Regions from separate parts of the Pseudoalteromonas sp. OF5H-5 genome, predicted to be linked through region 1. Evidence: riboswitches for the same ligand, from Rfam matches in the RefSeq annotation. Region 1 holds a riboswitch; the other holds the start of a gene.

What was found. Region 1 has a riboswitch for lysine ahead of lysC (lysine-sensitive aspartokinase 3). Riboswitches for the same ligand answer to the same signal wherever they lie in the genome.
Region 2: another riboswitch for lysine. It lies ahead of dapA (4-hydroxy-tetrahydrodipicolinate synthase); the one in region 1 lies ahead of lysC (lysine-sensitive aspartokinase 3).

What each region holds. Positions count from the first base shown of each region.
Region 1 covers NZ_JAKGBF010000004.1:326,659-338,220, reverse strand. The annotation lists gene darB (darobactin export ABC transporter permease subunit) at 1-29, opposite strand, end outside; gene L1271_RS08275 (hypothetical protein) at 31-1,107, opposite strand; gene darA (darobactin family peptide antibiotic) at 1,173-1,349, opposite strand; gene L1271_RS08265 (DUF4136 domain-containing protein) at 1,750-2,301, opposite strand; gene L1271_RS08260 (ATPase) at 2,409-5,186, opposite strand; gene L1271_RS08255 (condensin complex protein MksE) at 5,183-5,731, opposite strand; gene L1271_RS08250 (hypothetical protein) at 5,736-6,980, opposite strand; gene nhaD (sodium:proton antiporter NhaD) at 7,137-8,384, shown strand; lysine riboswitch at 8,530-8,700, shown strand; gene lysC (lysine-sensitive aspartokinase 3) at 8,789-10,135, shown strand; gene L1271_RS08235 (DUF924 family protein) at 10,258-10,788, shown strand; gene L1271_RS08230 (sodium-dependent transporter) at 10,868-11,562, shown strand, end outside.
Region 2 covers NZ_JAKGBF010000015.1:77,478-89,039, forward strand. The annotation lists gene ilvG (acetolactate synthase 2 catalytic subunit) at 1-1,326, opposite strand, end outside; gene L1271_RS19470 (TraB/GumN family protein) at 1,855-2,730, shown strand; gene L1271_RS19475 (hypothetical protein) at 2,890-3,507, shown strand; gene L1271_RS19480 (response regulator) at 3,493-5,220, opposite strand; lysine riboswitch at 5,363-5,541, shown strand; gene dapA (4-hydroxy-tetrahydrodipicolinate synthase) at 5,657-6,541, shown strand; gene L1271_RS19490 (2,3,4,5-tetrahydropyridine-2,6-dicarboxylate N-succinyltransferase) at 6,552-7,292, shown strand; gene L1271_RS19495 (PLP-dependent decarboxylase) at 7,292-8,497, shown strand; gene L1271_RS19500 (succinylglutamate desuccinylase/aspartoacylase family protein) at 8,500-9,612, shown strand; gene L1271_RS19505 (phospholipase A) at 9,826-10,848, shown strand; gene L1271_RS19510 (bifunctional GNAT family N-acetyltransferase/hotdog fold thioesterase) at 10,922-11,562, opposite strand, start outside.

The sequences.
Region 1 (11,562 bases):
GCTTTTCCATCGCTCAATAGTTTAGACATCTTAACTACCTAAACTCTGCAAATTTTTGAGCGTGTCGAATAGTCTTTGTTCTATTTCAAACTTTGAATCAGTGATAGCATCTAAAAAGCTTGATGATGAAAAGCCTCTAGATGCTTGTTGTAGATAATAATATGCATTATCTGAAGGCTCATAAGCATACGCCTTTCGCCAGAAATTCTTCAAACCATACCAAGTGTAACAGGCTTGAATATAGGTATTTGGATCTAACATTCTACCTGTCCAAGGCGATTTGATGATACGAGAGTGAAATTTTGTTGGTAGACACGGCTCATACAATTCAGCTAGGTCAAATAGATTATGTGTCATCTCATGAACGATAGCATCGGCAATTGTTTCAACACTCACCTCACTAAGATTAGGATTAATCAAGACAATTAAGCCATTGCTAATATTAGTTGAAGCACAGTTAAAGCGATTTTTTGTCTTATCAAACCGGATTGCTATTGAGCAAATGCTCTCTTTTAAAATTGTGTAGCACGGATCTGAAACCGCTTTTATGTAATCTAGCGCATTGTAAATTTTTGGAGTCGAGCATTGAATAAGCTCTGGAGTAATGCCCGTATCGTCCCAAGGAATATCTTTTTGGACACCTCTTGCTAGGTCACTAAAGTAGTCTAGAAGAATGTTTGAGTCGGGATGAAAATTTTGATTTTTAAACAGTTTATCTGAGGATGCTTGATAACCAAGATTACCGCGTAAGTTCCAAGTGACTGAGGTTTCATCAATGAAATCACTTTGGATAATATAGTCAGGGTTAAATTCCAAGAAAGAAAGTTCTGTAATTAGTAATCTCTCTATCGTTGATTGATATTTTTCATCACCACGGCATGCGATCAATGTATTCCAAAATCTTGGTAATTTTAAAAGCTGGTACAGATCATTAGTTGACAGTCTTTCAGAGAGCTTATCAAACAATTCTGAGAGCGGTTTGTTTGATAATACCTCTTTCTCAATGATATCTATCATTAATGTTAATTTACATCGCGTAAATATCTCAACAAAGGAGTCGTTCTCAAACTTCAGACAACTGGGTAATTCGCTCGTTAAAATATTCATAACATTCGTCCTAAATAAAGCTGTTAACACTGCACATCTTTAACAGCTAATCAACCAAAAGGTGGTTACTTCTCGAACGACTTAGACCAGTTCCAAGCGGTAATTGGTGGAGCAATCGCAATGCTATCAACACGAGATTGGTCAACGTTTGCAATATTTAGTGTTTGATCTGAAAAGCTAGCTTTTAACGCATCTAGTTTTTCTGCAACAGAAATTTTTTTTTTTGGTGCTTCAACGATCATTTTTAATTCCTTCTTAAAAGTTAAATTATACCTTGAGGACACATCCTCGAAATATTTGTACATTAAATGATAATGCAGTGTCAAATTTTTTATTTTAACTTGTTAGAGTGTGACGTTGGTTTGCACTTATTTTCTTCAACTTAATTTTTTGTAAGTCATTGGATTGTAATTGTTTATTGGTTTTTTATTTGATGAGCCTAGCTTGGGGTATGGCGAAGCTTACGCTGAGAATGAAGTTGTGTTGAATTTATGTTAACTTTATGGGTTTGTTGGTGGGCTGTTTGGCTATTTTTAGAGTTTGCATTATGGTGATAGATTTTTGGAAGATGTAGATGTAGATGTAGATGTAGATGTAGATGTAGATGTAGAAGTGGAGTAATACATACTCCACTTATAAAACTTAATGCTGTGCTTTGGGAGGGAAGTTAGCCAATAGTTCTGAGATGGTTTTGTTTATTGACTCTGTTCTTTGATCCGGTGATTGATTGCTACGTAAGCGACCTTCTTTTGCTCCACGCCAAACTAGCTGGTTAGACGCTTTGTCTATCATATCGAGTACTAGCGTGCCCACTTCATATTCACGTGTTGTGGTCTGTGTTTGCCAGCCAATACCCCAGTAATTCCAACGCGCGCCATACGTGGTGTGAAGTGAGTCAGATTCAATTTTTGTATCAACTGATGCGTGATAGTTAACCAGTAAGTCAGCCGATTGCGGATCGGTGAGGGTGAAACCTTGTTTGCTCATTTCGTTTTGAATTGCACTGCGGATCCGCTTTTCCATTAAGTCATTGACTTGGTATTCACGACCATTATTTTTTAGGTCCGCTTCAGGTGACCAAGCATAGGTTTTGTAGTTAGCGAATTGTACAGACTTATCATAATCCCAATCAGGGGTTTTGGCGCAGGCCGCTAACATCAGCACCAAAGTGGCGATAACAATATTCTTAAACATGTGTCTTTACTCCTTAGTCGGATATTTGCTCTACCTTAACGTGTTAAGGCGTTAAATGGTAGAGACAAGCACCCTTTAATAATTGTATCTAAGACATTAACTTGGGATTAATGTTCCACTTCTATCCAGTCTTTTTCATCCACCCAGTTTTGGCTACCTTGTGCAACACTGCGGATTGGCACCAAGTAGTCACAGCTGATCTGTGGTTTCACCGATGCAAAAATTGGCACAAACCCAAAGCTTAGTGCGGTTTCGATAATGGCCTTTTGGTTTTGTGGGTCGATATCCGCAGCTTCATCGATATAAATTGGGATACGATACATCGCTTGTTCTTGATCAGATAACAGATAGCGAATAAATAGCATGCCACATAAAAGCTTGATGGTGATCCGTGTACCGTTTGAGCCGGCCGAGTCAATTTTATCGAAGTGTTCAATGTCACCCGCGCGGTTGACCACTTCAAAGCGAATGTCAAAGAGGTCGGTTAACGTCAATCCCGCTTTATCACTTGCAAGTTTGATGATGTGATCTTTCGCCTCATTAACGGACTTTTCTGAGCTAGGCTGCTCGCTCAGTAAGTCTAAGCTTTCGCCTTTTTCGTATAAATCTGAAGTGCTGATAATGGTGTCTATGCTATCGATAAGCATTTTACGAGGGATCACATTAATCTTAAACGCTTGCAAGTTAGAGATCCGATGCTGGCTTATGCCTTTGTTAAAGCTGTTCATCTCTCGGCGTAAGCGGTCTAAGTCTTGACGCAGTCCTTTAATGGTTGCGGCCACTTCAGTGAGCGCCACTCGTGCTTGTTTATCGACGGCATCTCGTTCGTTATAGAGATTGTGATACGCGCTGATCAGCTTTTGATACTTAATAGTAACGTCTGACTCGTTTTCAAACTTAGTGATCCCAGCATTGTAGATATGCAAGTAGGTATTACGCACATTAACGTCTAAGTTTCTAAGCTCATTACAGTCTTTATTAAACTGGTGGGTCACTTCAGACAGGTTATCAAAATCAAGATTAATTTCGATTTCGTACGGTGCCAGTTTACCCGAGTATAGGTCTAGTGTGTGATCGATACGTTCTGACTTTACTTGTTTTAAGCGGTCGGCTTGGCGTACCAATAAGTCTTGCTTGCTTTTAATGATAGAGCGGCGATCTGAAATCGAACCGGCATTACGCTGAATATCATGTAAATATTCATCAACTTGCTCACGTTCCATCTCTAGCTGCTCTTTTAGTGCTTGCTGAGCATCGACGGATTGCAACATGGTTTGATATTGCTCAAAGCGTTTCATGGCCGCTTCGGTAGCCATTAGTTCATCATATAGAGCATCACGTTCTTTTTGTTTTTCAGCGACGTTTGCGGCGACTTCACGCTGCTGCTTTAAGTCGTTAAGCGACTGTTGTAGTGACTCCAGCTGTGCTTGCAGTTGGGCTTTGTTCTCACCGCTTTGCATTTGTACTGGACTCAGTTTTTTCAACTTAACGTTAGCACCAGGTACTTTAAGCTCACCACCTTGAACTGACTTAGATAGCGACTCCAAAAATGCGCCAAAGGCATCTTCGTCGGTGATATCAATTTCACCTTGAGAGGTGGTTGAAAACGATAACAAATCCGGATTCAAGATCCGTGAGATCTCTTCCACTTCTTTTAAAGAAAGATCTTCACGCATACGAGTAAACAGGTTGAACTCAAGGTTCTTGAGTTGCAGTTTTAAACTCTTAATCTGCTTTTGCGTTTCGTTGATGCGGAAATCAAGGGTATGGAGACTTTGCCCCTGTGCACTATTAATAGAGAAGGAAAGCTGCTCATATTCCTTTTTCAACAGAGTTAAATTGGTTTTAAGCGTTGCATGATTCGTTAGTTCAAATTCACGTTTTAACGCGTGGAAATCAGTAAACCATTGTTCTATTTGGGTTTGTTTACGCTCGATATCTCGAGACTGTTGGACGTACAGCTGCTGCTTAGACTCAAATTCGCGCTTTTCAGCTTCTATGTCTTCTAGCTGTGTTGCCAGCTCTGCAATTTGCTCGTTGTGATAGTTATCATATTCAACCAAAGCTAAATCGAGTTTCGGTGCGTAAGCCGCCAGTTTACCTTTTAATACCGCCTCATTTTCAAGCATTTTCTCAAGGGCTGAAATTGGCTCTTGCATTGACTCCAGCGCATTTAGTTCACGACGCGCACGGTTAACCTTATCAAAAGCGCGACGCCAGACTTCATAAAAATCGACTTTCGAGTTCGACATATGGCGTTCGAACACCTTGAGCATAAAGCGCTTTACGTCTTGTGCACCGAGTTTGTGCAGATTCAAAATACGACGGAATATTTCTTTATATACAGGCGCATCTTGGACATTATTCAGTGGGATCATCTTCAGGTTGATATCGCCATCAAATGGTGTAGCGCCACCTGTGAGCAGGGCATTAAGTTCTTGTGCTTTTAGCTCTACAGGCTTAAGTTGTTTTTCCTGTAAGTGATTAAATAGCTTGGTGTACTTGATGATACTTTTACCCTGGGTGTAATCATCAAGATTCAGTTTGCCTTGATAGCAAAAAAACTGATGCGCGTAACCGGCGATTTTACCCAGTCCCGCAACACCAATGACCACATCGCCGTGGGGGAGGTTGGCTTCAAGCAAAATATAGGATTGATCAGAAGAGAAGTAGAACTTACGCGTTTCTTCTAAATCGTGGCCATCCCATTCAGTCAGTCTTAAATCGTTGATAAGTGGAAACTGTAGCGCATTGATCACCGAGCTTTTACCGGTGTTATTCGGGGCGCAGATAGACGCACTTTTATCCAGAGGAATGACACACTTAGCGTATCCGGCGGTATTTAATAATGCGAGTTTACTTAGGCCGTACAACTGCTCGCTCATAGCTCGTCCTCAATATCATATTGTTCTTCGTTTACTTCCATTAGCGCGTCAATGTAGCGATAAATCGGTGCAAGTAGCATAAAGCCTTGCTCAACCTCACGGGCTAGACCCAATCTCACCATACGTAAAAACACGTCTTTTCTGAGATCTGAGCCCGAAAAAATCCCCAACTGGTCAAAAAGATGCTTATTGAGCTGTACTATGGTTTGCATTAGCTCTAAATCGCAGCTTTCATCAAATAGTACGCGAAGCGGATCTTTACCTTGGTTGGCATAGTGCTCAATCAAAATATAAATGGTTAGGGCAATCGCACGGGAAATTTTCCCCATATTTGGCGTGCTTTCATCGCTTGCCAAATAATAAAAACCACGGGCATCGTGCTGTAAATCATGGCCTAAGGCTGAAAATAGCGCTTGATAGCTATCAATTTGCTGATCTAACTCTTGCCAAAGGGTTGTGTCTTGCTCACTGATATGATACCCGCTCACCAGTTTTTTATTAATGGCTTGGAGTTCATTGAGCATGTCTAAGTTAATTGTCGTCATAATGCTAATCTTGTTTTGCTTTGGCACTAAATGGATATAAAGAGAAGGTATGCGATGCGATAGTGATCTTACTCTTTTGTTGCTCTTGGCTAAGTGCCAAGTCAGATTCGTTGATCAGTTTTTGATAAAGGAACAGCATTTCGTCTGCTTCAAGATCAGGGTAGCTATCGCTTAAAAAGCCCAATAGTGCCTGGCGCTTTTTACCGGTTTGTTGAAATCTCGTTTTTACCGAGTTGTAATCTGGAATGTTAGGGCTTTGATAAGCTGGCACATCGTCGTGATCGGGCAGCTGATATTCTTCATGCTCAAATTCAACTAGACTTGCCATATATGCGACCATGTGACGCTTTTGCCCAAGGTTAAAACGTTGAATGTCTGACACAAATTCTGGTTGAACTGGTGAGAGTAAACGGTCAACACCGCGCTTTCTAATTTGTCCAAGGACTTTAGAGGCTTGCCGCGTAATGAGTGTATTGCGGCGTAGCTCTTCACGTAACGGCATGAGGAGATCGGCACTGCGGCTTAAACTTTCTCTACCAATGAGGTGCATATCTAAAATGCGTGTTCTGAGCTGCTCCAGCATGCGTTTGTCTGCAGCACCACGGCCTAATTGTTCAATCTCGTCAATTTGCTCACTGACCTGAAGCTCTATCTGATCGAAGCAGCGTTGGAAAGGGCCATGAATATCGACCATTTCCAACATAGGTTCGATATATTCGTCAAACGCTTCTAATACGGCTTTATACCTCATGCCAAGAGACAGCGTTGAGGTGTCAGACTTTGCTTGTTCAACCAAGTTCATGATAGCGCTTTCGTTATGCTCGAACAGCTTAACAATTTTACGAACGCGTTCGTCCATAATGCGGCTAAAGCGGCGTAGCTCAGAGTAGTCAGCCTCTTCACCGGCTTGTGCGATGCGATTACCTAATCTTTCTAAGTCTTTTACCAGCACCGTGATCTCTTCCGCTAAACCGAGGCTTTCTTCTTGTAAGAGAAAGCTGGCGAAGTCAGCGATTGCACGGTTGATTTCTAACTGTGAAGATTTAGCTAAAGGAATAATAATTTCTTGTTGGAGTAATCGATTGGTTTCTTTATATATCCGTTCACTCGACCAGCTAGGATTTTTCTGCTTTAGGATGTTTTGTACATCTTTTAGACTGAAATCTGCGAGCTTAAATCGTTTAAAAAGTAGCTCGAGTACGCTCCAGTGTTCATTTATCGTATTTAATAATTTTTTTGCTGGGATCATAACTTTCCAGTGTGTAGTAGAGAAGTTTCATCACCACTTCATCAATTTGTCACAAAATGTTTATTGTACGTGGCATGGGGCCTGCGATGGTGCTAGAATCCGCCCCGAAATCGAACCCACCCCTTGTTACATTTAATTACAGGTTGTTTACGCATTATGGTCACGCCCATTATTCTAACCCTGATCGCCATCGCTTTTATACTCATCGTTATAGAAGATATTATTCACGTAAACAAGGCCAAAACAACGCTTTTTTTTGGTACTTTATGTTGGATTATCGCCTTTATCTCTCCAATTCATGGTCAAAGCCCAGAAATTGTACAAATTGAGCTAGACCATAACATTTTGGAAATCGCGACGCTTTGGCTGTTTTTAATGGCTGCCATGACGTTTGTCGCCTACTTGAACTCAAAAGGGTTTATCCAAAATATTGTTCACCGGATCATGCCAACCCATATTAGCGAACGCAAGCTAATGTTTTTGGTCGGTGCTTTTGCATTCATATTTTCATCCATCTCGGATAATATTACTGCGACGCTTATTTCATTAGCTGTGGTCATGTCTTTGAAACTTGACCCGAAAAAGTTAATAAAATATGCGACGTTAATTATCTTCAGTGTTAACTCCGGTGGGGTATCATTGATCACCGGTGATGTAACCACCTTGATGATATTTTTGGCCGATAAAGTCACGATCCCAGACCTTTTATTGCTGATCATTCCGTCGATGTTGAGTGTATTTGTGTTAGCAGCCATGCTTTCTATTGGTATGAATGAAAAAATTACCTTTGAAAAGGTAGAATTACGCAGAATTGAAAAGACCGATATCACCATTGCGCTCATCTTCTTATCAACCATTTTTGCTACGTTATTCTTAAGCGTGCAATACCATGTACCGCCGATGCTAACTTTCTTATTTGGCTTGTCTTTGATGTTCTTAATGGCGCAATTCTTGATGCGCAAGAAAGACGTTAATAAGAAAATCATCGACTATATCCGTGAAATTGAATACGACACCTTGTTGTTCTTTGTGGGTGTGCTGTTATTAGTTGGCGCGTTGAAAGAGGTCGGTGTACTGTCTAAGTTTACCGATTTATATCTGCATCTTGCACCGGAATACGCAAACTACTTGGTCGGTTTAATGAGTGCGGCGGTAGATAACGTGCCATTGACGGCGGCGTTATTAAAAGCAGATATTACGATGACTCCAGCGCAATGGCTAACCTTTACTTATGCGACTGGGGTTGGTGGCTCTATGCTTATCATTGGTTCTGCAGCGGGGATCATTGCAATGAGTAAGGTTAAAGCGTTAACCTTCTCAAGCTATCTTAAAATGAGTATCTACCTGCTTATCGCATATACCATTGGATATAGTGGCGCGTATTTCGCGGGTCAGCTTATTTAAGACCAATGGATTTAATTTTTTAGCGCTTTGGGATAAGTTTTTCATAAATAACTTGACACCTAGACGGCTAAAAGATAATTTTCTCACATCGCCCGCATTTATTGCGGGCTTTTATTTTGCTTTTATTCAGATTAACAAAGGCAAAATAAACAGAAGAGGCGCGATGCTTAGGTAGTTAGTGTGAGGTGACGAGACCAATGACCACTAGTGAGGGAAGTATTCGCCGAGGAGAAAAGTTGCTCGTCGCAACGATTCTTCGGTTTACGAGGCTGAATCCTCGGAACTGTCACCGTATTGGTGGAGAGCTTCTGGCAAAGGTCATTTCAAGCGTTCGTCTTTTTAGAAATCCCATGCCGAGTTCTCCTTATAAAATTTGACTGTGCCAACAGTCGAGAGGAGAGAAAATGAATTCGCAGTATGTTGTAGCCAAATTTGGCGGTACCAGTGTCGCTGACTTTGAGGCTATGTCTCGTTGTGCTCACATTGTTCGTGACAACCCAAATGTTCGAGTGGTCGTTGTGAGTGCGTGTGCTGGCGTAACCAATCACCTTGTAACGCTAACCCAACAAAAGGAAGATGAGGCCGGGCGCAAAGCGGTTGTTGCAGCGGTTGAAAACATACAGCAAGCGATTATCGACCAAGTGTCTTTGGATGCTGATCTTGCTGAGGGTTACAAGCAAACTTTCAGTGAATTTGAAAGCCTTGCGAGTTTACCTGCACTTAGCAGACAGCAATGCGATGAAATGTTGAGCTTTGGCGAACGTTTTTCTTCTTATTTGTTTACCCAAATACTACGTAATAACCAGGTTCAGGCGTCGCGCTTTGATGTGCGTAAAGTGCTTAAAACAGATAATCAATTTGGTAAAGCGAATCCGAATATTGCAGCTACGCGTGAAGCTGCGCAAACCAATTTGGTCGCGCTACTTGGCGACACAGTGCAGGTGACGCAAGGGTTTATTGGTAGTGACCAATACGGCCAGACGACTACGCTTGGTCGTGGCGGTTCTGACTATAGTGCTGCATTGTTAGCAGAGGCAATTGACGCGTCAAGTGTGCATATTTGGACCGATGTCGTTGGTATTTTCAGTACCGATCCGCGTTTGTGTGTAAAGGCTAGACCTATTCCTCGTTTGAGTTTTGATGAAGCGGCAGAAATGGCGACATTTGGTGCTAAGGTGTTACATCCCGCAACGATATTGCCAGCGAGTCGTAAAGGTATTTCAGTATTTGTTGGTTCAAGCCGTGATCCGCAAGCGGGTGGCACTTGGATTGAAAAAGAGAAAACGGCGCAAGCAGGCATTCGCGCAGTGACACAACGCAAAAACCAAATACTATTGACGTTAAAGAGCCCTGAAATGCTTCTTGCTAGCGGCTTTTTGGCTCGTATCTTCACCATTTTAAGCAATTACAATATATCAGTTGACTTGGTAACGACTTCGGAAATTAGTGTTGCGCTTACGCTGGATAATGCGCCGAATGCTTCTCGACCAGAGCTAGAACAAGCTTGTTTGGATGAACTTAGCGAGTTTTGTCATGTGACCGTTGAAAATAATCTTACTTTGGTGGCCATGATAGGTTCTGAGATCCAGTTGAAGAAGTGCCAACTTAACCTGATGGATGTGTTGTCAGAGTTTAATATTCGATTGATATGCCATGGTGCGAGCAAGCACAATCTGTGCTTTTTAGTTGAGCAGCAGGAGTCAGATCAGGTCGTGCAGTCAATTCATGCTAAATTACTAGAGGTTGCGTAAGTGAATTTATTGTTTTTTAGGAACTAATAAAAAAGTTGCATTATTGAGTAATGGATGGCACTTTGTTTATAACGGTTAGGGTCTGCTGACCATCAAGTTTGTTTTTCCCTAGGAGTGCCATCATGAATTATAAAGACGTCTACGAATTCTGGTTTGTTGAATGCACTGAATCAGATTGGTGGAAGAAGTCTGCGGACTTTGATCGCATCATAAAAAATCGCTTCGGTATTTTGCACCAAATGGCGCACCAAGGTGAGCTTTCGAGCTGGAGAGCAACGCCACTTGGCGCGCTGTGCGAAATCATTATCTTAGATCAGTTTTCACGCAATATATTCAGAGACACTCCAGAGGCGTTTGCCAGTGACGCATTGGCGCTAAGCCTCACCCAACACGCCATCGAAAAGGGCTACCACCGCCAGCTCAACGATACTGAATTGATGTTTTTATATCTACCTATGATGCATAGCGAAAGTCGCATCATCCATCGTGCCGCAGATCATTATTTTCGCGACCTGCCCAATTATGATTTTGAAGTCGCGCATAAAAAAATTATCGATAGATTTGGCCGTTATCCCCATCGAAATGAAATACTCAATCGCGATTCAACAGAAGAAGAAATGGACTTTCTAGAGACGCCCAACTCGAGTTTCTGAGGCACGGCTCGAACCTCTCGCATTTTTAGCGGAAGTACGTATAATCGGCCGTCTACAAAAATAATGATTGATTACAGACATGGCTCATACGCGCGATGGATTTCAAAGCCGACTTGGCTTTGTGTTAGCAGCAGCTGGTGCGGCTGTTGGACTTGGTAATATTTGGGGATTTCCCACACAAGCCGCAAACCACGGTGGCGGTGCATTTTTACTGGTTTATTTTGCGGTAATTTTCTTACTCGCATTACCTGCACTTTACACAGAATTGTACTTAGGCCATCAGGCACAAGCAAACCCAGTTAAAGCACTTAAGACAGCCTGGCGTGAAGGTAATCCGAAAATAGGAGCCGCGGCGGGGTATATCGGCCTTGCTGGTGCTATTGTGATGCTCAGCTTTTACTCCATCGTGGCTGGGTGGATGCTGTCTCATGCACTTGATCCTCTTGCGCAAATGGCTGAACTAGATGCTGCACATCAGTTTCTTAGCGGTGATTCGATGCTGAGAAACTTTATCTTTACGCCACTAATGTTAATTTTGACTGCGAGCATTATTCTTAAAGGCGTAAAATCAGGCATAGAAGCTTGGTCACGCAGACTTATGCCGTTGTTACTGGTATTACTGCTTTGCCTTATTGGCTATATGGCGACATTAGACGGTGCAGCAGAAGGGTTTAGAACGTATTTAGTTCCGGACTTTTCAAAAATTAGCGATCCTGACTTGATCATTGCGGCGATGGGGCAGGCATTCTTTTCGTTGTCGTTGGGTGTGGGCTG
Region 2 (11,562 bases), on a different contig from region 1:
TAACTCTTGAATATTCATCATGATGGAGCCGTCGCCAGATACCGTGATCACCGTGTTGTCTGGACGTGCTATCTGTGCCCCAATTGCAGCAGGTAAGCCAAATCCCATCGTGCCTGCACCGCCACTACTTAAGTGATTGCTTGGATGACTGAATTTCATGTGCTGGGCCACCCACATTTGATGTTGGCCTACATCGCAGCACACTACCGCTGTATTGGGTAGCTTCTGGCTAAGTTGATTTAACAAGTACGGTGCAAATACTTTTTCGCCAGGATAGTCATAACGCCATGCATGTTGACGTTGCAGTGCTTCGATGGTCTCTAGCCATTCGCTATTCGTAACCACACACTCAAGTTGTGGCAATGACTGTTTTAAGTCTGCAATAAGCGAAGCCGCTGCGGGTTTGCGTTTACCCACTTCTGCAGGGTCGATATCTAAATGGATCACCTTTGCCCCTGCAGCAAACTTTGCCAAATTCCCCGTTACACGGTCGTCAAACCGTGCCCCGATACATACCAATAAGTCGCATTGCTGAACCGCCAAATTAGCCGCTTGAGTACCGTGCATACCTAGCATTCCTAAGTCATAATCATAATCCGGCGTTACGCTGCCCAAAGCTTTTAGCGTCGATACGGCCGGCATATGGGTCTTTTCTAAAAATTGCATCAGCTGTGACTGCGCATCAGCGCTTTGCACGCCACCGCCAATGTAGGCAACAGGTCGTTTAGCGTCACATAATAATTGATTGGCTTTTGCTACTTCAGTTTGTGAAACCTTCGGCTGTTCGTCTTGTGGCGCAGCAAAAGGATGAAAAGGTACTTTAGCTAACTGGATATCTTTGGGAATATCGACCAACACCGGACCGGGTCGACCAGACTGCGCTAAGTACATGGCTTCTTGTAATATCTCAGCCAAGTCTTCCGCTCGCTCAACCATGTAGCTGTGCTTAGTACATGACAAAGACATGCCCAGTACATCCACCTCTTGAAAGGCATCCGAACCGATAGCAGCGGTCGGCACTTGCCCAGTGATAGCCAATAGCGGAACTGAATCCATCATGGCATCAGCAAGTGCGGTGATAAGGTTCGTCGCGCCGGGTCCAGAAGTGGCAAAACAAACCCCAAGCTTGCCAGTACTGCGAGCATACCCAACAGCAGCAAAACCAGCACCTTGCTCATGACGAGTCAAATAATGCTTAACTGGCGCGCCATACAAAGCGTCATAAATGGGCATGATGGCACCACCTGGGTAACCAAATACGTGTTTAACGCCTTGCTCTTCTAGCACCTTGATAACAAGTTGTGCGCCGGTTGTTGAATTGCTCATGATCTGCTCTCAGTTGCCTTTTTTATGCTCTAAAACGAAAACGCCCCCCGAACCTTTTGGTGCGGGGGGCGTTTATGCTGATACTTTTCTTACAGCACTAACTAGCCCCCGCGGTAATAATAATCACCACGTTGATAATCACGACTAGTAGAGTTGCTGTTAGTAACATTGCTTGAATTCCGTAAATTTAAACTTGGCAATCATTCAGTGTAAGCACTGTGCTGCCTCTTTTTCTATTAATACCGCGCCTTGCACACTGAAGTCAACACAAAAAACTATGCTATTTAAAATTAAAAACCCGAGTTTAACGCATAAAAAAACCAAAAAAACACAAACTAAAGAATTAAAACAACCACACATTTTAAAATGCGAATTTTCTATTGGTTCAGTTTCGATATAACGAAAAATTTACTTTCCCGATTTGCCCATATGAAATTTTTTCTACCGCCCAAGCGTACTTCATTTTTTAGTGACATTCACATTTCGATATCGCAGACTGACTTTTTAAAACCAACAGGGATCATTACTATGGTTAAAGTATTTTCACCATTGTTATTTATTTATCTTTACTTAAGCCTTTTCAGTAATCTCGCCAACGCAGAAGTTGGCCTGTGGAAAGTAGAAAAGGACAACAAAACGTCGTACTTATTTGGTACCGTCCACGTCGGTGACGAACAAATGCATGGTTTACCAGCCAAGGTAAAAAGCGCCATTGCGAGTAGTGATAGAGTCATGGTTGAAGTGAACTTAGAGGCGCTTTCTCCATTTGCGATCCAACAGCGCTCCATGCCATTTATGCTGTTAAAAAACAACCAAACACTAAAAGATCAGCTCTCTGCAGAAGTCTATCAGAAGCTACAAGACTACTTTTCCAAAAAGCAGATAGATATCGCCTTATTTGAACGCTATGCGCCATGGGCCGTGATGATAACTATGCTACAACTGGAATATCAAAAGCTTGGATTTACCGATACCAATGGCATCGATAAACAAGTAATTGCCTACGCAAACGAAAAGAAGATCCCAATTGGTGAATTTGAAACCTTAGAATATCAACTTGAAATGTTCAGTCAGCTGAGTATTCATAGTGACGCTATGCTCAAGGAAACATTTGCACAGATGTCTGATTTGAACACCTACTTCTTGGATTTAGTTTCCGCATGGCGAAGCGGCGATTTAGAGAAGTTATCACATTACTATCAGGTAAGTTTTTCGGATGATAAATATGGCAAATTAGCCGAGCAATTGATGATCATTGAACGCAATAATAACTGGGTGAAAATGCTTAAAAAGCAGCTCCCCAATGAATCAACGTTTATTGCCGTTGGTGCATTACATCTTGTTGAAAAATATGGTCTTGTTGAGCAGCTTAAAAACAATGGTTATTCAGTCACCCGACTATAACACTCAGCGCTATCTTGCCAAGAGGTAAGCAGTTTACTTTGTAGGCGTGTTAAACAGATACTTCCATTAACACGCCCTAAAAAAATAAAAATCTTTTTAAACCTTTTCATTTTTATGTGCGACTTACCTTTCAAACACTCTCGTTGAAGGTAAAAAATAATGAAAAAGGTAGCGTTAGTTTTAGCATTAAGTGCAGCGGCAATGACTGCACAAGCAGAAGATTCAAAAACCATTACAGCATCATTCCCAAGCAATAGCCTAGCCGAGTTAGAAGTGGATATTGCCGTAGGTAAAATCGACCTACAAACTTACAACGGCGACACCATAGAGGTCGAAATTTTGGTTGAACCGAAAGAGTCAGACAGTTGGTTTGGTAAACCAGATGTGAGTGAGGCCACCCTAAACAGCAACACATCAGGGGATAAATTATCACTTGAGATCAATTCGGATGATTATGAACTATCTTGGCAAGTTAAGGTGCCTGTTAATTTGGCTTTAGATGTTGAGGTTGGTGTTGGCAAAATTGATATTCAAGATCTTAATAACTCTGCTGATTTAGAGGTAGGCGTAGGAAAAATTAAAATTGAGACTACCACCACCGATTTCAAAAAAGTGTCTTTAGATTCAGGTGTTGGTAAAACGGCAATGTCAGGTTTTGGCAACGTAGAAACTTCCGAAAAGAGTATGGTTGGCTCGACAACAGACTATCGTGGTCAAGGCCAGTATTCCATCGATGCAGAAGTCGGAGTTGGAAATATTCGTTTAAGACGAGACTAAGTCTCCACACTTATTCAGTAATAGCGCCACTTTGCTATGCAGCACATCCGGTTGCAACGGCTTATACAAATGAGCCGTTGCGCCAAGTGCGTAGACCTTATCCAGATCCTCCGCATTGGTATTTGCGGTCACGACCAAAATAGGCACAGCTGGATCTAGCTTTCTCAAACGCTCAGTGGCTTCAAAGCCATCCATCACAGGCATATTCAAATCCATTAGCACGATATCAAACTTACCCACCTCATATACTTCAAGGGCACCTTCACCATGTTCGACATGCGTTACCAATTTTGCTATGGGCTGAAGCATTTTTTCAATCACGCGTGCATTTAGTAAATTATCTTCCACCAGTAAAATGCGAGCCGACACCTGCTCCATTGTATGAGCCGGTACCTGTTGATTGTCAATTTCAATAGGGACTCTCAGGATTGCTCTTGTACCGATTGGCTCCCTTGCACTAAAATCTAATCGTCCTCCAAGCGCTGAGGTGAGTAATTGGCAACGCTTCAGCCCTAACTGCGTGCCTTGAAAATGCTCGCTATGCACAGCTTCTCGTAACTGCTGATAGTCGAACCCAGGCCCAGTATCTTCAACGACAAATTCTAAATATGGTGTATCTTCATCTATAACCAAATCCGCAAATACTTGAATGCTGCCACGCTCAGTAAATTTAATTGCATTATTAACCAATTCACTGATCAACCAACCAACACGCTTACAATCACAATAACAAGTCACATCTAACTCATTACTCAATGCCAAATTAAAAGCGAGAGATTTCTTGTGTGCGGTTAGTTGAAAGGCGATACAAGCTGACTTTATTACTTCTCGCAATGCGACTTGATGACGCTCAATAACCACTTCTTGCTCGGAAAGGTTATTAAAGTCTTGAACCGAATAGAGTAATACATCCAATTGATTTGCTGCGCTTTTCACATGCTGTAATTGCTGCGTGTCTTTGCTCCTCAGATATTCATCTAAATACCCCTGAATGGCCTGCAATGGTGTTCTTAGCTCGTGACTAACGCGTGCTAAAAATCGTGATTTTGAGTGTAATGCATCGTCAGCAAGCTTTCTTGCCGCCTCTAATTTATCGAGTGCTTCAGCAATTTCTCGCGCCATTGGGCGAAATACAAGTTTCGCTTCTATAAACAGTAGCAACAGTCCAAGTAGCCAGATTAACAATTCTATTTTCCTCACCATCTCTGTTTTACTTCGCGCATGCTGCTCGAATAGTGAAACGGCATCATTCAGGTTTGGGAGTATATGCTGAGACGCAGTAAAGATTTGCTCCATTAATTGAGGAGTGGATTGCTGTAACCGAGACCTTGATAAAGTGACAAAAGTAGTACTTTGCAAATCCAACTGCACCGGCCCTTGGTAGTAAAGCGCTGTAAGCGCCTCATTCAGATAAATAGCCTCTCCACTACTTTCTGTTTTAGTTAAAAACTCATGATTACTTTCAAACTTATCAATGGCTTGACGCAGCGCTTCACTATCTCGTTGATTGTCTTGCGCACTATATAGCGCGATACGTTGGGACAACATCCGCTGCATACCCGCAATATTAATTACGTGTGCATCTAGGCTCTGCTGATACAGTAGATATTGCATAACCCCCATCGCCATCGACAACAATATAGCCATAGCTAGTAACGCCCCGATATAGCGATTTTTAACTTTACTTATTAACGACATATTTTTGTTTTTCATCTCATAGCATTGTCTCAGCGGCAATGTTAAGTGTAGTTAACAATCGTATTATTTACAGTCTGATGCTTGACACCTAGACGGCCAAAATGTTTCAATGCGCGTTCACCCTATTTAGATAGTTTGATGCCACGGCGTCAAATTGAGGGCTGGAAGAGGTGCGTTATTCAGGTAACTAAGTGAAGGAGAGCAAACTCCGTTGCAGCTTAGTGAGGGGAATATACGCCGAGAAATTGAGTTATTGTTTGCTAATACTCATTTCGGGCGACTGGGCTGAATCCCAGCGACTGTCACCAACATACTTGGTGGAGAGCTTCTGGTCTTAGAAAAATAAGGCCATTGGCTGCCTTATCCTTTTTAAGTCCATTGCTCTTCGAATTTTAACAGTTCGAAGTTTGGACACCCTCCTAACTCCGAACATGATTTAAGTTCGGTAGAGATGAAATCACAATTCAACTTATCTGACTATCCGTTGTGGACGGCCTTAGTAACGCCTTTTGATGCTGAAAATCAGGTTGATTTTAACGCATTAACGACGCTTGTACGCGATCAAGAGCAAGCTCGTAACGGTATTCTTTTACTAGGCAGTACCGGCGAAGGCCTTGCGCTTACCCAACAAGAACAGCAACAAATCGTTGAGTTTGTTTGCCAGCTCGCCCCAAGCGTACCACTTATGGTTGCCGTTGGCGGCAGTGATCTTGAGCAGCAAACACAATGGGTGCGCTTTTGTAATTCGCAGCCCATTCATGCGCTCTTACTTGGCTCACCAATCTACGCAAAGCCCGGCAAAGTTGGTCTGGCACATTGGTTTAGTACGCTACTCGATGAGAGCCATAACCCTTGCATGCTCTACAATGTACCTGGTCGCAGTGCCGTTGCTATCGCCCCTGACCTACTCGGCGAACTAGCTTGCCACCCTAATCTGTGGGCACTAAAAGAAGCCAGTGGTGATATTGCCACCTTTGAAGCATTTCGTCAGGCAGCACCTGATGTCGCCATCTATAGCGGCGACGATGGCCTTATGCCCTACTTTGCACAAGCAGGTGCAACGGGTCTGGTGTCTGTTGCGGCAAATGCATGGCCGCAGCAAACCGCAGAATTTGTAAGGCGCTCGTTAAGCGGCACCTCTCCTAATTTATTTACCACCTGGTCAGAAGCTGCAAATAGCTTATTTGCAGTGGCAAATCCCATTCCAGTCAAAGTGTTAATGCACTTGCAAGGTAAGCTCACAAGTCCAAACTTGCGCCCGCCACTGACACATTTGGAACTCACCCATACCGATGCGATCACTCGCGCGAACGAAACGATTTTATCTTGGAATTAAGGCAGTAAACATGAGCTGGTTAACCCTACTAAACGATTTAGAAAATGGCACAGTACGTGCAGCAACACAGGATGAGCAAGGCCATTGGCATGCTAACGTAGAAGTAAAACAAGGGATCCTTGAGGCATTTAGAAATGGCGTAAATACGGAATTCCCAGGTGGTTTTGTTGATAAGGATAACTTAGCACCACGCGGATTTGCTGCCCAAGATGGTGTTCGTATGGTTCCAGGCGGAAGCAGTGTAAGACGTGGCGCTTACGTCGCAGCGGGCACAATCATTATGCCACCGGCTTATGTCAACATTGGTGCCTATATTGATTCAGGTACTATGGTAGATAGTCATGCGTTGGTTGGTTCTTGCGCGCAAATTGGTAAAAATGTGCACCTTAGCGCAGCGGTGCAAGTGGGTGGTGTATTAGAACCAGTTGGAGCAAGCCCTGTTGTTGTTGAAGACGATGCCTTTATTGGTGCAGGCTGTGTATTGGTTGAAGGGGTTGTTGTTAAACGCGGTGCCGTATTAGCACCGGGTGTGCGCCTTTCAGCAAGTATTCCTGTCTATGACTGCGTGAACGAGCACTTGCTTGACAAAGGTGAAGCCATCCCTGAAAACGCGATAGTGATCCCAGGCTCTCGTCCAGCCTCAACTGAGTGGGCACGCGAGCAGGGATTAAGTATGTCATGCGCACTTATCGTAAAATACCGTGATGAACAAAGTGATGCATCACTGGCGCTGGAAGAGGTTCTACGCTAATGACTTGGTTGAGCACGTCACAGCGAACTGCAGCTGAGGCATTGATCCAGCAACAAGATACGCCATTCTTTTGCTACGATTTAGATAACCTAAGTGCACATGTTAAGCCCTTAGTTGATCAGCAAATCGTTAAGCTTTGGTATGCCGTAAAAGCGAATCCGTTATCACATATCATTCAAACCCTAGATAACGCTGGGTTTAACTTTGATGTGGCATCTAGCGGCGAGCTTGATCAGGTGTTATCTCAAGGGATCGCACCTGAACGCGTGCTCAACACAGGTCCTGCCAAATCGCTAAAGCAGATCCGTCATTTTGCCACACAAGGCGTACGTATTTTCGTGGCTGAAAGTCACAATCAAGTACGCTGGTTAAATCAAGTGGCCGAAGAGTTTGAGCTTCAATTTGAAGTTTTACTGCGGGTGCAGTTACGCTTTGATAAAGCAGAGCACAATCCACTTGGTGGCAATACGCTGACTCCTTTTGGTCTTGGCGCAGAGCAGTGGCAAGCCCTAACTTTAAGTGACTACACCTACCTAGACTTTGTCGGACTGCATATTTTCCAGTGGGGCAATATGCTCTGCAGTGATACGCTCGCTGAACTTTGGCAGGCTATGGTTGCACCTTTAGTTCAGCTCGCTGCTGATTTAGGGATTACTCTAAAGGTGCTCGACTTAGGTGGCGGCCTTGGCATTCCCTATGATAGGCAAAGCCCTTCTCTCGATTGGCAGAAATTATTAGACACGCTCGCATTGATAAAATCCGCCACGCAAGTGCAAGAATTATGGATGGAGTTAGGCCGCTATGCGGTTGGCGAATGTGGTTTTTATCTCAACCCTGTGGTGGAACAAAAGCAAAACTACGGTGCACAACAACTGATTGTCGCAGGCGGTGTCAATCACCTGCTGCGTCCGGCCGTTACCGGACAAGCTTTCCCCGCTGAATTGTTACGCCAGTCTCAAGCTGAGGCCATAGACTTTCATATTCATGGCCCACTTTGCACAGCATTGGATAAATTAGGCACCCTAGCCTTACCAAGCGACAGTGCCGATGGCGATTGGCTTGTTTTCAGTCAGTGTGGCGCTTACGGCTACACCGAAAGTATGCCGTTCTTTTTATGTCATGAGCTCCCTGCAGAGTACATCATCTCAGCTGGAGAAATCAGCTGTGTCCGTGAAGCAGAGCCCGCTTCAAGTTATTTGAGGTAAACATGAATACCATTACACAACAACATATTCAGGTTGGTGAAATTGCCAACGGCTTGCCTTTGACTATTCCAGTCTATCGCATCAAAGGCGATGGCAGTGGGCCTAAGGTGTATATTCAAGCGAATATGCATGGCGCTGAAGTGCAAGGTAATGCAGTGATTTATCAACTGCTGGAACAGTTGAAACAATTGTCATTAAAAGCGGACATCACCTTAGTGCCTTACGCAAACCCGATTGGTTGTAATCAGAAATCTGGTGAGTTTACCTTAGGGCGTTTCGATCCAATTACGGGCACGAATTGGAATCGAATGTACATCAACCATTCCGGGTTGGTTGCCGAGTTTGTGGAGCAAAACCCGACGCTATCAATAACAGAAATCGCTCAGCAATTTCGCCAACGATTAGTTGAGTGTACTCAGGCACTACTTGATGGGCCCTTAGATAGGTTGACGACAGGTAAGCGCATCGCCTTGAATTTACAGCGTCTAGCTCATGAGGCTGACATTGTTTTAGACCTTCATACGGGACCAATTTCAGCAAAACACCTGTATTGTCCTGAGTATGCAAAAAACAGCGCTCGATATTTTGATATTCCACATGTGTTACTTATTCCAAGTGACTTTGATGGAGCAATGGATGAAGCCAGTTTTTGTCCATGGTGGAACTTGCAGCAAGCCTATCAGGCTATAGGCCGAGAGATCCCAGTATTAACCGAAGCGTTTACAGTTGAACTTGGCTCTCAAGAAAAGATTGATTTAGCGGAAGCATTGAATGACGCTAACAGCATTTTGAGCTACTTGAACCATAAACAGGCCTTTCAAGATGCGCACTTTATGCCACAAGACATCACCCGTTACGTCTGTCGACTAGAAAATTATCGCGCCTTTTATGCCCCAATGGGAGGCATGGTGGAGTATACGGCAAAGCTTGGAGAGCATATCAAGGCGGGTCAAACCATCGCCAAAATTCTCAGAATGGAGCGCTATTTATCAGAAACGCCCTTAAATGAGATCAAGTTAGACGAAGATGCCATCGCCATTTTGCACTTTGCCTCTGCTAGTGTGAATCAAGGTACTGAGCTTTATAAGTTTTTTACTCAAGTTGAAACGCTTTAACTTGAGTACTTTTATTGCGTGAGAGTAAGTCAAAGCAAATAAGCTCTGCTTGTTTAGCTTAACGCTTACTAAGGTATGGCGGCGATAGCCGCCACCTTTTTCTTATTCGACCGTATTTTTCTTTCTGACATTTTTGACCTTCGAGATTCATTTCCCTTTCATTATCATTGGTTAATAATGTAATCAATTGTACTTACTCTCGGCGCACACAGGATGAAACTTACACACTTATCAATACCGGCTTTGGCCTTGCTTACCTTGCCACTTTACGCTCAAGAAGCCCAACAGGAAGATGAAATCGATTTAGTCAAACAGTGCGTGCTAAACGCGGTGTTAACTGGAGAAAAAGATAAAACCATAGAGCAGGTCCGTACCGAATGTGCCGAGGCTGATGCAGATAATACCTTAAGCCAATTAGATAAACGCATGGCGCGTGAACGTGTAACGGAAAAAAACCGTAATGTATTAACACCACATAAGCGTAACTATATTTTGCCAGTTTCTTATATGACCAACGTCAACAGCAGACCATTCGACGGTCTAAAAGCCATTGACGATGAAGACGGCGAGCCAATCGACAACTTTGAAGCCAAATACCAAATCTCGTTAAAAGCGCCTATTTATAAAAATTTTTCGGATAAAGATCAGGCAATCTATTTTGCTTTTACGCTGCAATCATATTGGCAGCTGTACAACAAAGATGTGTCTTCGCCATTTCGTGAAACCAACTATGAACCAGAAATCTTTTGGATTAACTTTTTAGATGATGAAAACGTGCTGTGGGGCGATGAGATGGCCTTTGTACTTGGGATTTCCCACCAATCTAACGGTCGCAGTCAACCAAACTCCCGCTCTTGGAATCGTATCTATGCGAATTTTATCTGGGAAAACCGAGGCTTTGTATTCAGCTTTAAACCTTGGTATCGCTTACCCGAAGACGACAAAGAAGATGCCTTGGATCCACGCGGAGACGACAATCCAAATATCGATGAGTACTTAGGTCACTTCGAGTTTAGTGGGGTATATCGCCACGAAGAGCATGAGTTTGGCTTTATGTGGCGCAATAACTTAAACAGTGATAATCGCGGTGCAATTCAATTAGACTGGTCATTCCCGATTTGGGGAAGGCTGCGCGGCTACGCACAATACTTTAATGGCTACGGCGAAAGCTTAATAGACTATAACACACATACCCAAAGGCTCGGTATTGGCGTGCTACTCACTGATATTCTTTAAGCGCATTCGAATACAAAAAAAGCTCTGAAAACTCAGAGCTTTTTCGTTTGGAAAGCTGAGAATAATTCTCTACTTATTGCGGTTTAATTACCACAAACTGTCCCTCAAATTTAGCAACTAGCATGTCACCATCATAGACATTCACTGGCACCACATATTTTGCTTTGCCAGCCGTCTCTAGCGCTTGCAATTCACCTTCACAGTCCGCAATGGTAACCGTTGCCGCTGGTGCCGTGGTTAAAGGTTTTAGATATTTAATATTGGCGTCAGCCAACACAATATCTCCCTCTAACCCAAGCTCTTTAAGTGCTAAATAAGTCGCCCCCCAGCCCGTTAGCGTCGCCATGCTATATATAGAACCTGCAAACATCGAGTTGTGTAAATTGAGGTTCGCTTTTAAATCAGCCTTAGTGGAAAACTGCCAATCTGTATAGCTTTCTACTTTAATCCCCATCGCATCACTGATTGGAATAGACTCGCGCCAAGTATTTTGTAATACATGGGTCCAATCTGGCTGCCTAAACCAGCCCGGCTCTGTAGGTCGTTGCTTTACCATCTTCCAGTGCTGCACATCGCCATAGGCTAAGTGTGCCTTTTCAACCACTTGATAGCCATGACGTTCGTAAAATGATAACGCGCGCTCGCGAGCATACAAAACCAGCTCTTCTGCTTTTTGCGTCCACGCAATAACCTCAAGCTCGTGTAGCAAACGAC